DNA from 2 places in the Methylobacterium sp. CCH7-A2 genome. Region 2 is predicted to be linked to the other one. Evidence: riboswitches for the same ligand, from Rfam matches in the RefSeq annotation. Region 2 holds a riboswitch; the other holds the start of a gene.
What was found. A riboswitch is a leader RNA that binds a small molecule or an ion and turns the genes downstream of it on or off. The one in region 2 is predicted to bind thiamine pyrophosphate.
Positions count from the first base shown of each region.

Region 1 (4,309 bases), on a different contig from region 2:
GGAACATCGGGTCTCTCCGTCGGCGCAAACGAAAAAAGGGAGCTGGGATTTGGTCCCACCTCCCTTTCGCTGACCTTGGGTGACCCCGTAGAGGGCTGGACCCCTGATCCGTTCCGGTTCGATGGAACCGGCGGATCGGAGAAGTCCCTATCCGCCGTCTTACTCTGCGGCCTCTTGGGCCGGGACTACGTTCACGAAAGCTCGGCCGAGTTTCGTCGTGAATCGGACGCGGCCGGCCGTAGTCGCAAAGAGGGTATGGTCTTTGCCCATGCCGACATTGACGCCGGCATGCCAACGGGTGCCGCGCTGGCGGATGATGATGTTGCCCGGAATGACGGCCTGGTCGCCGAACTTCTTCACGCCGAGGCGCTTGCTTTCGGAGTCGCGACCGTTGCGGGACGAGCCGCCTGCCTTTTTGTGAGCCATAACGCCCTACCTCAAAACTGATGTGGTCTCTCTAACCCGAATCGGCGGCAAAAGCCAGCCGGTTCGGGCGGGGAAGCGAAAACGGGACTGACGGGAGGCGTCAGTAGTCCTCGCCGGAAGCCAGCTCGGCCTGGTCGGCCTTGGCCCGCGGGGGCTTGCCAGCCAGGAGTTCCTTGGCCTGAACAACCCACTCCTCGCGGGTGGCGCGGCCGCGGAGCTTGAGCTCCTCGTCCCACTTGGCGACGTCGGCCTCGGTCCAGGCGGCGATGTCGTTCCAGGAGGTGATGCCGGCGGCGCGCAGCTTCTTCTCGATGGTCGGGCCGACGCCCGAGATCAGCGAGAGGTTGGAGGCGTCCAGCGCACCGGCCTCGGCCTTGGCGGCCTTGGGAGCCTTCGCGGCGGGCTTGGCCTTGGCTTCGGCAGCGCCGGCCTGAAGCGCGACGGCTGAAGCCTCGCCCTTCTTCATCTCCGGCTTCTTGCCGCCGGTGAGGATGTCGGTGATGCGGATGACGGTCAGCTCGGCGCGGAAGCCACGCTTGCGCTTCGAATTCTGGCGGCGACGCTTCTTGAAGGCGATGACCTTGTCGCCGCGGGCCTGCTCGACGATCTCGGCGGCCACCGTGATCTCGGAGAGGGCCTTGGCGTCGAGCGTGGTCTTCTCGCCGTCGGTGAGCATCAGCACGGTGTCGAAGGCGACGGTGTCGCCCGGGTTGCCTTCGATCTTGGCGGTGGTGATGCGATCGTTGGCGGCAACGCGGAACTGCTTTCCGCCGGTCTTGATGACTGCGAACATTTTATCCTCCATGTTCGGCCCCGCCCTGTCACGGCCTCGACGAGGCGCATGCGGGACGGCTTTTTGGCAGTCGTTACGGGTCAGGGTTCGCTCTTGACGGCTCAAGGTTCGCGCGCGGCGAAACCGATGGGCCAAAAGAGATCGGGCGCGGGTTTCCCCACGCCGGACGAGGCTCGATAGTCGCAAGGGTCACGAAGGTCAAGCGAAAGCGTCGCCTCGCGCTCCGAAAGCTAAGCCCCGGCGACGGCGAGAAACAGAAAGCGACCGGCGCGCGAGCGAAGGCTTGTTTTGGCCGAACTCCGCGTGTAGTAACCAGCCCGCTTCGACCGAAGGCGACCGCGGACAGGTGGCAGAGTGGTTGAATGCACCGCACTCGAAATGCGGCATACCCGCAAGGGTATCGGGGGTTCAAATCCCTCCCTGTCCGCCACTTCCGCCGAGACGCCAGCTCCCCGCCTTCTGCTCCGGTTCACTGGCCAGCTGTAAAGGCGAGCCGCGTCTGTTGAGCCGGCACGACAGACTTCGCCAGCTGCGGGGCCTGTGCGGTTTGGGGGCAATTCATGACCTCGACGATCGAACCCGGAACGACGTCCCGGCAGAGCGTCTTGGCAGGGCGGTTGTCGGCCATCGCAAGCATCGTCAGCATGACCGCCGAGACGGCGATCGTCGCGGCTGCGACCATGGAATTGGCGGACGTCGATCTCATGGGCGCCTCCTGCGGGCTCTGCTGATGCAACCGGGAGAGGGCGCCTGTGGTTCCGCCGCTCAGGCTGTCCTCATGGTCCTCGCCATCCTCCGTCAGACCTTCGGCGGCAGTCCCGCGCGATCGAAAACGGGCACCGACTCCATCGGCCCCTCCGGGCGTTGTCCGGTCGGGATGTCCTCCGCCGCATGGCGGATGGCTTCGCTTGTCGAATCTAGGCCATCGATCGTCTCGTTGGCGCCGCTGCCCGCGTCATGGACATTGGTCCGCAGGCTGACTTGGTGGGTGGCTGCAGCGCCGCCGCCTTCGGCCAGACGTTCGCCCTCATCCGGAATCTCGAGCGCGGGATTTTCGCGTGCCGTGTCCATCATCCGTCTCCTCAGGGATTGTCCCGGACGTAACGCCCGGCGATGCGCGATTGTTTCGGTGCATGAGCCCGTGGGCGCGACCATGACGCTTCCTTGACAGCGAGGCGGGCGCGCCATCATGGTGGCCGCTGTTCCAAGGGGTGCCTCGCGAGGAGGCTGAGATTCCGCCGGTCGGGCTTCGGTTCGACAGCGCGGTGACCCTCCGAACCTGATCCGGGTCATGCCGGCGTAGGGATGCGGGACATCGGGCGGCACCATCACGCCCCTTTTCCAGGCTCGCGCCGTCATTGTCGGATCGTCAGGCTCCAACCTCGGCATGTCGCCGGGCGAGTGGCCTTGCGGGAAGGCGAGCGGACGTGACGCAGAGCGAGATCATCGAGGCCTTGCTGGCCTTCATCGACCAGGACGGGGCGTCGGAGGCGGAATTCGAGCGCATGGCGCTGGCCGTCTTCGCCTATCAGTTCGCCCACAACGCGCCCTATCGGCGTTTCGCGATCCAGCGCGGGCGCACCACGCTCACCGTCCGCAGCTGGCGCGACATCCCGGCCGTGCCGATCAGCGCCTTCAAGACCCTGACGCTGAGCTGCACGCCGCCGGAGGCGGCCGAGCGCATCTTCATGACCAGCGGCACGACGCAAGGTGGGGTGCGGGGTAAGAGCCACCACCCGACGATGGCGGTTTGGAGCCGCTCGATGCTGGTGAATTTCCGCCGCCGCTTCATGGCCGGGCGGGAGCGCATCACGATGGGCATCCTCTTCCCCGACGAGGTGGCTATGCCGAACTCCTCGCTGGCGCATTACCTCGCTCTGGCGAAGCGGGAATGCGGAACGCCCGACAGCGAGGGCTTCATCGGCGCAAGCGGGCTCGACCTGCCGCGGCTGATCGCGGCGCTGGAGCGGGCGGAAGCTTCGGGCGAGCCCTATGCGCTGCTCGGCGCGAGCTTCAGCTTCGTACATCTGCTCGATGCGCTGGCGGCGCAGGGGCGGCGCTTCGCGTTGCCTGCAGGCAGCCGGATCCTCGACACCGGCGGCTTCAAGGGGCAGTCGCGCGAGATGGGGGCTGACGCCTTCTATGACGCACTCTCAGTGACGCTCGGCGTACCGCGCGAGGCCTGCATCAACATGTACGGCATGACCGAGCTCAGCACGCAGTTCTACGACGACGGCAATGCAGTCTGCCCGCCGGTGAAGTCCGGCCCGCACTGGATCCGCAGCCGCGTCGTCGATCCGGTCAGCGGTTGCGACCTGCCGGAGGGAACGACCGGCGTGCTGGTTCATCACGACCTCGCCCATTTCAACTGCGCCTCCGCGATCCTGACCGAGGACGCCGGCGTGATGGTCGAAGGCGGCTTCCGGTTGCTCGGCCGCGTCGACGGCGCCGATTCCAAGGGCTGTTCGGTGGCGGTCGAGGAATTCCTGCGGGCGGCGCGGGGCTGAGGCGGTGATCGAGACCGCGGGGCATCTGCCGGGGCTGCCGGCCAGTGAGGTCGCCTGGCGGACGCTGGATTTCAGCGCTTGGGGTGAGCGCGCGCAGGTGCGGGTTCCGGAGCTGACGGCGGCGCAGGCCGGCGCGCTTGCCAGCCATGTCCGCGAGCAGGCGCGGACCTATCTCCGCACTCTGCCGGTCGCGCAGATCGTCGCGACGCTGGACGCCGCCATCGCCCGGCTGCTCGACAGGGACGATCCCTGGCGGCGGCGGGCGGAAGCCGTGCTGCCGATCGTCACCGGCTATGACCGCGAGAGCGTGCGCCTCGGGCTGTCGGGCTATCTGCGCAGCTTCCGCGCGCCGCAGCTGCAGCGCTTCCTGGCCGAGGACTTCGCCAATCCGGCCGTGCTCGACGGCTTCCAGCCGGCGATGAAGGGCGGCTTCACGCGCGCCCAGGGGCCGCAGCTCCTGCTCCATATCTGGGCGGGGAACGTGCCGGGGCTGTCGCTCTGGAGCCTGATCTGCGGGCTCCTGGTCAAGGCCGGCACGGTCGGCAAGGTCGCGAGCGCCGAGCCGCTGCTGGCGGGGTGGTTC
Region 1 is NZ_LSKN01000245.1:24,348-28,656, forward strand. Features, by position in the region: gene AX750_RS18635 (GNAT family N-acetyltransferase) at 1-7, opposite strand, end outside; gene rpmA (50S ribosomal protein L27) at 160-426, opposite strand; gene rplU (50S ribosomal protein L21) at 527-1,219, opposite strand; tRNA gene AX750_RS18650 (tRNA-Ser) at 1,560-1,649, shown strand; gene AX750_RS18655 (hypothetical protein) at 1,689-1,925, opposite strand; gene AX750_RS18660 (hypothetical protein) at 2,018-2,290, opposite strand; TPP riboswitch at 2,417-2,542, shown strand; gene AX750_RS18665 (long-chain fatty acid--CoA ligase) at 2,647-3,726, shown strand; gene AX750_RS18670 (acyl-CoA reductase) at 3,731-4,309, shown strand, end outside.
Region 1: another riboswitch for thiamine pyrophosphate. It lies ahead of AX750_RS18665 (long-chain fatty acid--CoA ligase); the one in region 2 lies ahead of thiO (glycine oxidase ThiO).

Region 2 (4,309 bases):
CGGAGAAAACGATGGCGCGCTTCGTCGCGCTCACCACTCCGCGCATAGCGAAATGATGCCGAACGCATAGCGATCACGACGCTCAACCGCTGTCCCCGGTTGGGGTTCGGGTTGGGGTCGGGCGGCGAAAGTCAGAAAAAACCCAATCAAATCAAGGGGTGGTGGCGGAGACGGAGGGATTCGAACCCTCGATACCCTTGTGGGGTATGCTCATTTAGCAAACGAGTGCCTTCAGCCTCTCGGCCACGTCTCCGTTGGATGCTCTATGCCCGATGGCCGGCCGCTTTGACAAGCCGTCGCGGCGCGGTTTCGCGAAAGCTTTCTCTCGGGCTCGCGGCGGCGGAACGGGCGCTTGTGGGCGACCGAGGGATCGTGACCGGAAAGCCGACGAAGCGACTGGACAGCCCCGCCGTCACTGGCTATACCGCGCCCACCAACAGGGACGCGGCTTCCGCATCCCCGGCGCCCAGATAGCTCAGTTGGTAGAGCATGCGACTGAAAATCGCAGTGTCGCTGGTTCGATTCCAGCTCTGGGCACCATTTTCTTCCCGATCATCGATGGTCACAGCAAACCGGTTGCGGATCTGCGTCGCCGCGTCTGGCCTCGCTGATCAGGCGCCCGGCGATCCGCCCCCTCTGCGCCTGCATGTCGGGCGCGCCGCTTCCGGCGTTGAAGCGCGTCTGCGGCTGTGGTCGTCTCGGGCCCGATAAGCCGCCGCGGCCCCAACGGTCGCGAGCGGAGGGCCCGGGAGGACCATCATGCGCATCGCCAGAATCGAACCCTTCATCCTGCATATCCCCGTCACCGGCGGGTCGATCGCCGATTCGACGCATCGCATCAGCCATTGGGGCGTCGTCGGCACCAGGATCGTCACGGAGGAGGGGCTAGAGGGCTATGGTTTCACCGGCACCCATGCCGATCTGTCCTCCGACCGGCTGATCACCGCCTGCATCCGCGATTGCTATGCGCCGCTGCTGATCGGCGAAGACGCGTTGGAAACGAGCCGGCTCTGGCTCAAGCTCGCGCGCCATCCGGCGCTGCAATGGGTCGGCCGCGCCGGCATCACCCAGCTCGCGCTGGCGGCGGTGGATGTCGCGCTCTGGGATCTCAAGGCGAAGAAGGCCGGCGTGCCGCTCTGGCATCTCCTCGGCGGCGCCAGCAAGCCGCGGCTCGAGGCCTACAACACCGATATCGGCTGGCTCTCGATCCCCAAGGACCAGCTCGTCGAGGGCTGCCGCAGGGCCGTGGAGCAGGACGGTTTCCACCGCATCAAGGTCAAGGTCGGCCATGCCGATCCCGGCATCGACATCGGCCGGCTCGAGGCGGTGCGCCGGGCCGTCGGGCCCCATGTTTCGCTCGCCATCGACGGCAACGGCAAATGGGATCTGCCGACCTGCAAGCGCTTCTGCGCCCGGGCGGAGCCGCTCGACATCTTCTGGTTCGAGGAGCCGCTCTGGTATGACGATGTCGGCTCGCATGCGGCGCTCGCCCGCGACACCTCCATTCCCGTCGCGCTCGGCGAGCAGCTCTATTCGCTCGACGCCTTCCGCGCCTTCATCGCAGCCGACGCGATCCACTACGTCCAGCCTGATGTGACGCGGCTCGGCGGCATCACCGAATACATCCAGGTCGCCGATCTCGCCCTCGCCAGCCGCCTGCCGGTCGCGCCCCATGCCGGCGAGATGAGCCAGGTCCATGTCCATCTCGCCTATTGGCACCAGGCGACGCCGGTCCTCGAATACATCCCCTGGATCAAGGACGCCTTCGAGGAGCCGGCGAATGTCGTCGATGGCTGCTTCCTGAAACCCCAGCGGCCCGGCGCCGGCACGACGCCCACGATCGACGCCTTCGCCCGCTTCGCCAAGCCGCTGGGCTGACCTCCCTCACGAGGGGGACATGGCCGCGCGGCGGCCCCGGAATGGCTTGGAGGGTTGCCCGGGCGGCCCGCCGGGCCTAGATTGAGGTCGATCCGTTGGGGTGCCGCAAGGCTGAGAGGCGCAAGTCGCCAACCCATCGAACCTGATCCGGATAATGCCGGCGAAGGGAACGGTCGTCGCAGCGTCGCTTCACCCGTCCTGCCACGGCCGCAGCCTTCACGGCCGCGAGGGTAGGGCATGCCGCACGCATCCATCCAGTCCCGGTCGAACCCACCGCTGCGCGTCGGCATCGTCGGCGCCGGCGTCGTCGGCCTCGCCTGCGCGGTCGAGCTGCTCGGGCGCGGCGCCGAGGTCGAGCTGTTCGAGCGCGGCGAAACGGCCGGGGCGAAAGCCTGCTCCTGGTGGGCCGGCGGGATGCTGGCGCCCTGGTGCGAGGGCGAGAGCGCCGAGGAGCCGGTCGTCAGGCTCGGCCAGGAGGCGGCGAGCTGGTGGGAGCGCCATGTCGAGGGCGTCGTCCGCAAGGGCACGCTCGTGGTCGCTCCCAGCCGTGATCGCGCCGAACTGCGCCGCTTCGCCAGTCGCACCTCCCATCTGGTCGAGATCGAGGCCGAGGCCATCGCCGCGCTGGAGCCCGATCTCGCCGGGCGCTTCGGCAAGGCGCTCTTCTTCGAGAGCGAGGGCCATCTCGATCCGCGCCTGGCGCTGGCAGGGCTGGCGGCGAAGGTGATCGCTCTGGGCGGACGCATCCATTACGGCCGCGAGGTCGCCCCCGAGGATGTGGCTGCCGATGCCGTGCTCGACTGCCGGGGTCTCGCCGCCCGCGGGGCGCTGCCGGATCTGCGTGGCGTCAAGGGCGAGATGCTGCTGTTGCGCACCCGAGACGTCACCCTGTCGCGCCCGGTTCGGCTGCTGCATCCGCGCATCCCGCTCTATGTCGTGCCGCGGGCGGACGGCATCTTCATGGTCGGCGCGACGATGATCGAGGGCGGCGACCGCAGCGCCGTCACCGCGCGTTCGATGCTGGAACTGCTCGGCGGCGCCTATGCGCTGCATCCGGCCTTCGGCGAGGCGCAGATCGTCGAGATCGGCGTCGATGCGCGCCCGGCCTTTCCCGACAACCTGCCGCGCTTGACGCGTCGTGGCCGGGTCATCCATGTCAACGGCTTCTATCGGCACGGTTTTCTGCTGAGCCCCGCGATGGCGCGGCTGGCGGCGGAGGCCCTGCTCGATCCCGCCAGCATCCCGGAGAGGCTTCATGACGTTGCTGCTTAACGGCGAGCCGCGCGAGGTCACGGCCACCACGCTCGAGCAGGCGCTGGCCGAGCTCGGCTATGCCGGCAAGGTCGTGGCCACGGCTGTGAACGGCGATTTCGTCCCGGCGCGCAAGCGCGAGACCGTCACGCTCAACGAGGGCGACCGCATCGAGGTCGTCGCCCCGATGCAGGGCGGCTGAGAGGATCACCGAGATGGCGAGCTTCTATGGTTTCGAGCCGAAAAGCCGGCTCTTCCTCGGCACGGCGCAATATCCGTCTCCGGCCATCCTGGCGGATGCGGTGAAGGCGTCGGGCGTCGAGATCGTCACCGTCTCGCTGCGGCGCGAGGCCGGCGAGGGCGGGGCCGGGCAGGCCTTCTGGTCGCTGATCCGCGATCTCGGCGTGCGCGTGCTGCCCAACACGGCCGGCTGCCACGGCGTCAAGGAGGCCGTCACCACCGCCCAGATGGCGCGCGAGGTTTTCGGTACGAACTGGATCAAGCTCGAGGTCATCGGCGAGGACGACACGCTCCAGCCCGATGTCGTCGGGCTGATCGAGGCCGCGCGCATCCTCACGAAGGACGGCTTCGAGGTCTTCCCCTACACCACCGAGGATCTCGTCGTCGGTGGCCGCCTGCTCGATGCCGGCTGCGAGGTGCTGATGCCCTGGGGCGCGCCGATCGGCTCGGGCCGCGGCCTGAACAATGTCTACGGCCTGCGCAGCATGCGGGCGCATTTCCCCGGTGTTCCGCTGGTGGTCGATGCCGGCATCGGCCTGCCCTCCCACGCCGCCCAGGCGATGGAGCTGGGCTATGACGCGATCCTGCTCAACACGGCGGTGGCCAAGGCGGGCGATCCGGTGCTGATGGCGCAGGCTTTCGCGAAGGCGATCGAGGCCGGCCACCAGGCCTTCCAGGCGCAGCCGATCGAGGCGCGCGACATGGCGGCGCCCTCGACCCCGGTCATGGGCAAGGCCTTCCTCTCGTGAAAGCAGCCTCGATGAAGGTCGACCCGTTCTATCCGATCTTCGACAGCGCCGACTGGCTCGCCCGCATGCTGCCGCTCGGCGTGAAACTGGTGCAGCTGCGCGTCAAGGACCGCAGCGAAGCCGAGACCGGCCGCGAGATCGCCCGCGCGAAGACGCTCTGCGCTGATGCCGGCTGCGTGCTGGTCGTGAAC
Region 2 is NZ_LSKN01000088.1:133,171-137,479, forward strand. Features, by position in the region: gene AX750_RS07295 (hypothetical protein) at 1-56, shown strand, start outside; tRNA gene AX750_RS07300 (tRNA-Ser) at 163-253, opposite strand; tRNA gene AX750_RS07305 (tRNA-Phe) at 465-540, shown strand; gene AX750_RS07310 (mandelate racemase/muconate lactonizing enzyme family protein) at 760-1,878, shown strand; TPP riboswitch at 1,965-2,064, shown strand; gene thiO (glycine oxidase ThiO) at 2,155-3,150, shown strand; gene thiS (sulfur carrier protein ThiS) at 3,134-3,331, shown strand; gene AX750_RS07325 (thiazole synthase) at 3,345-4,118, shown strand; gene AX750_RS07330 (thiamine phosphate synthase) at 4,130-4,309, shown strand, end outside.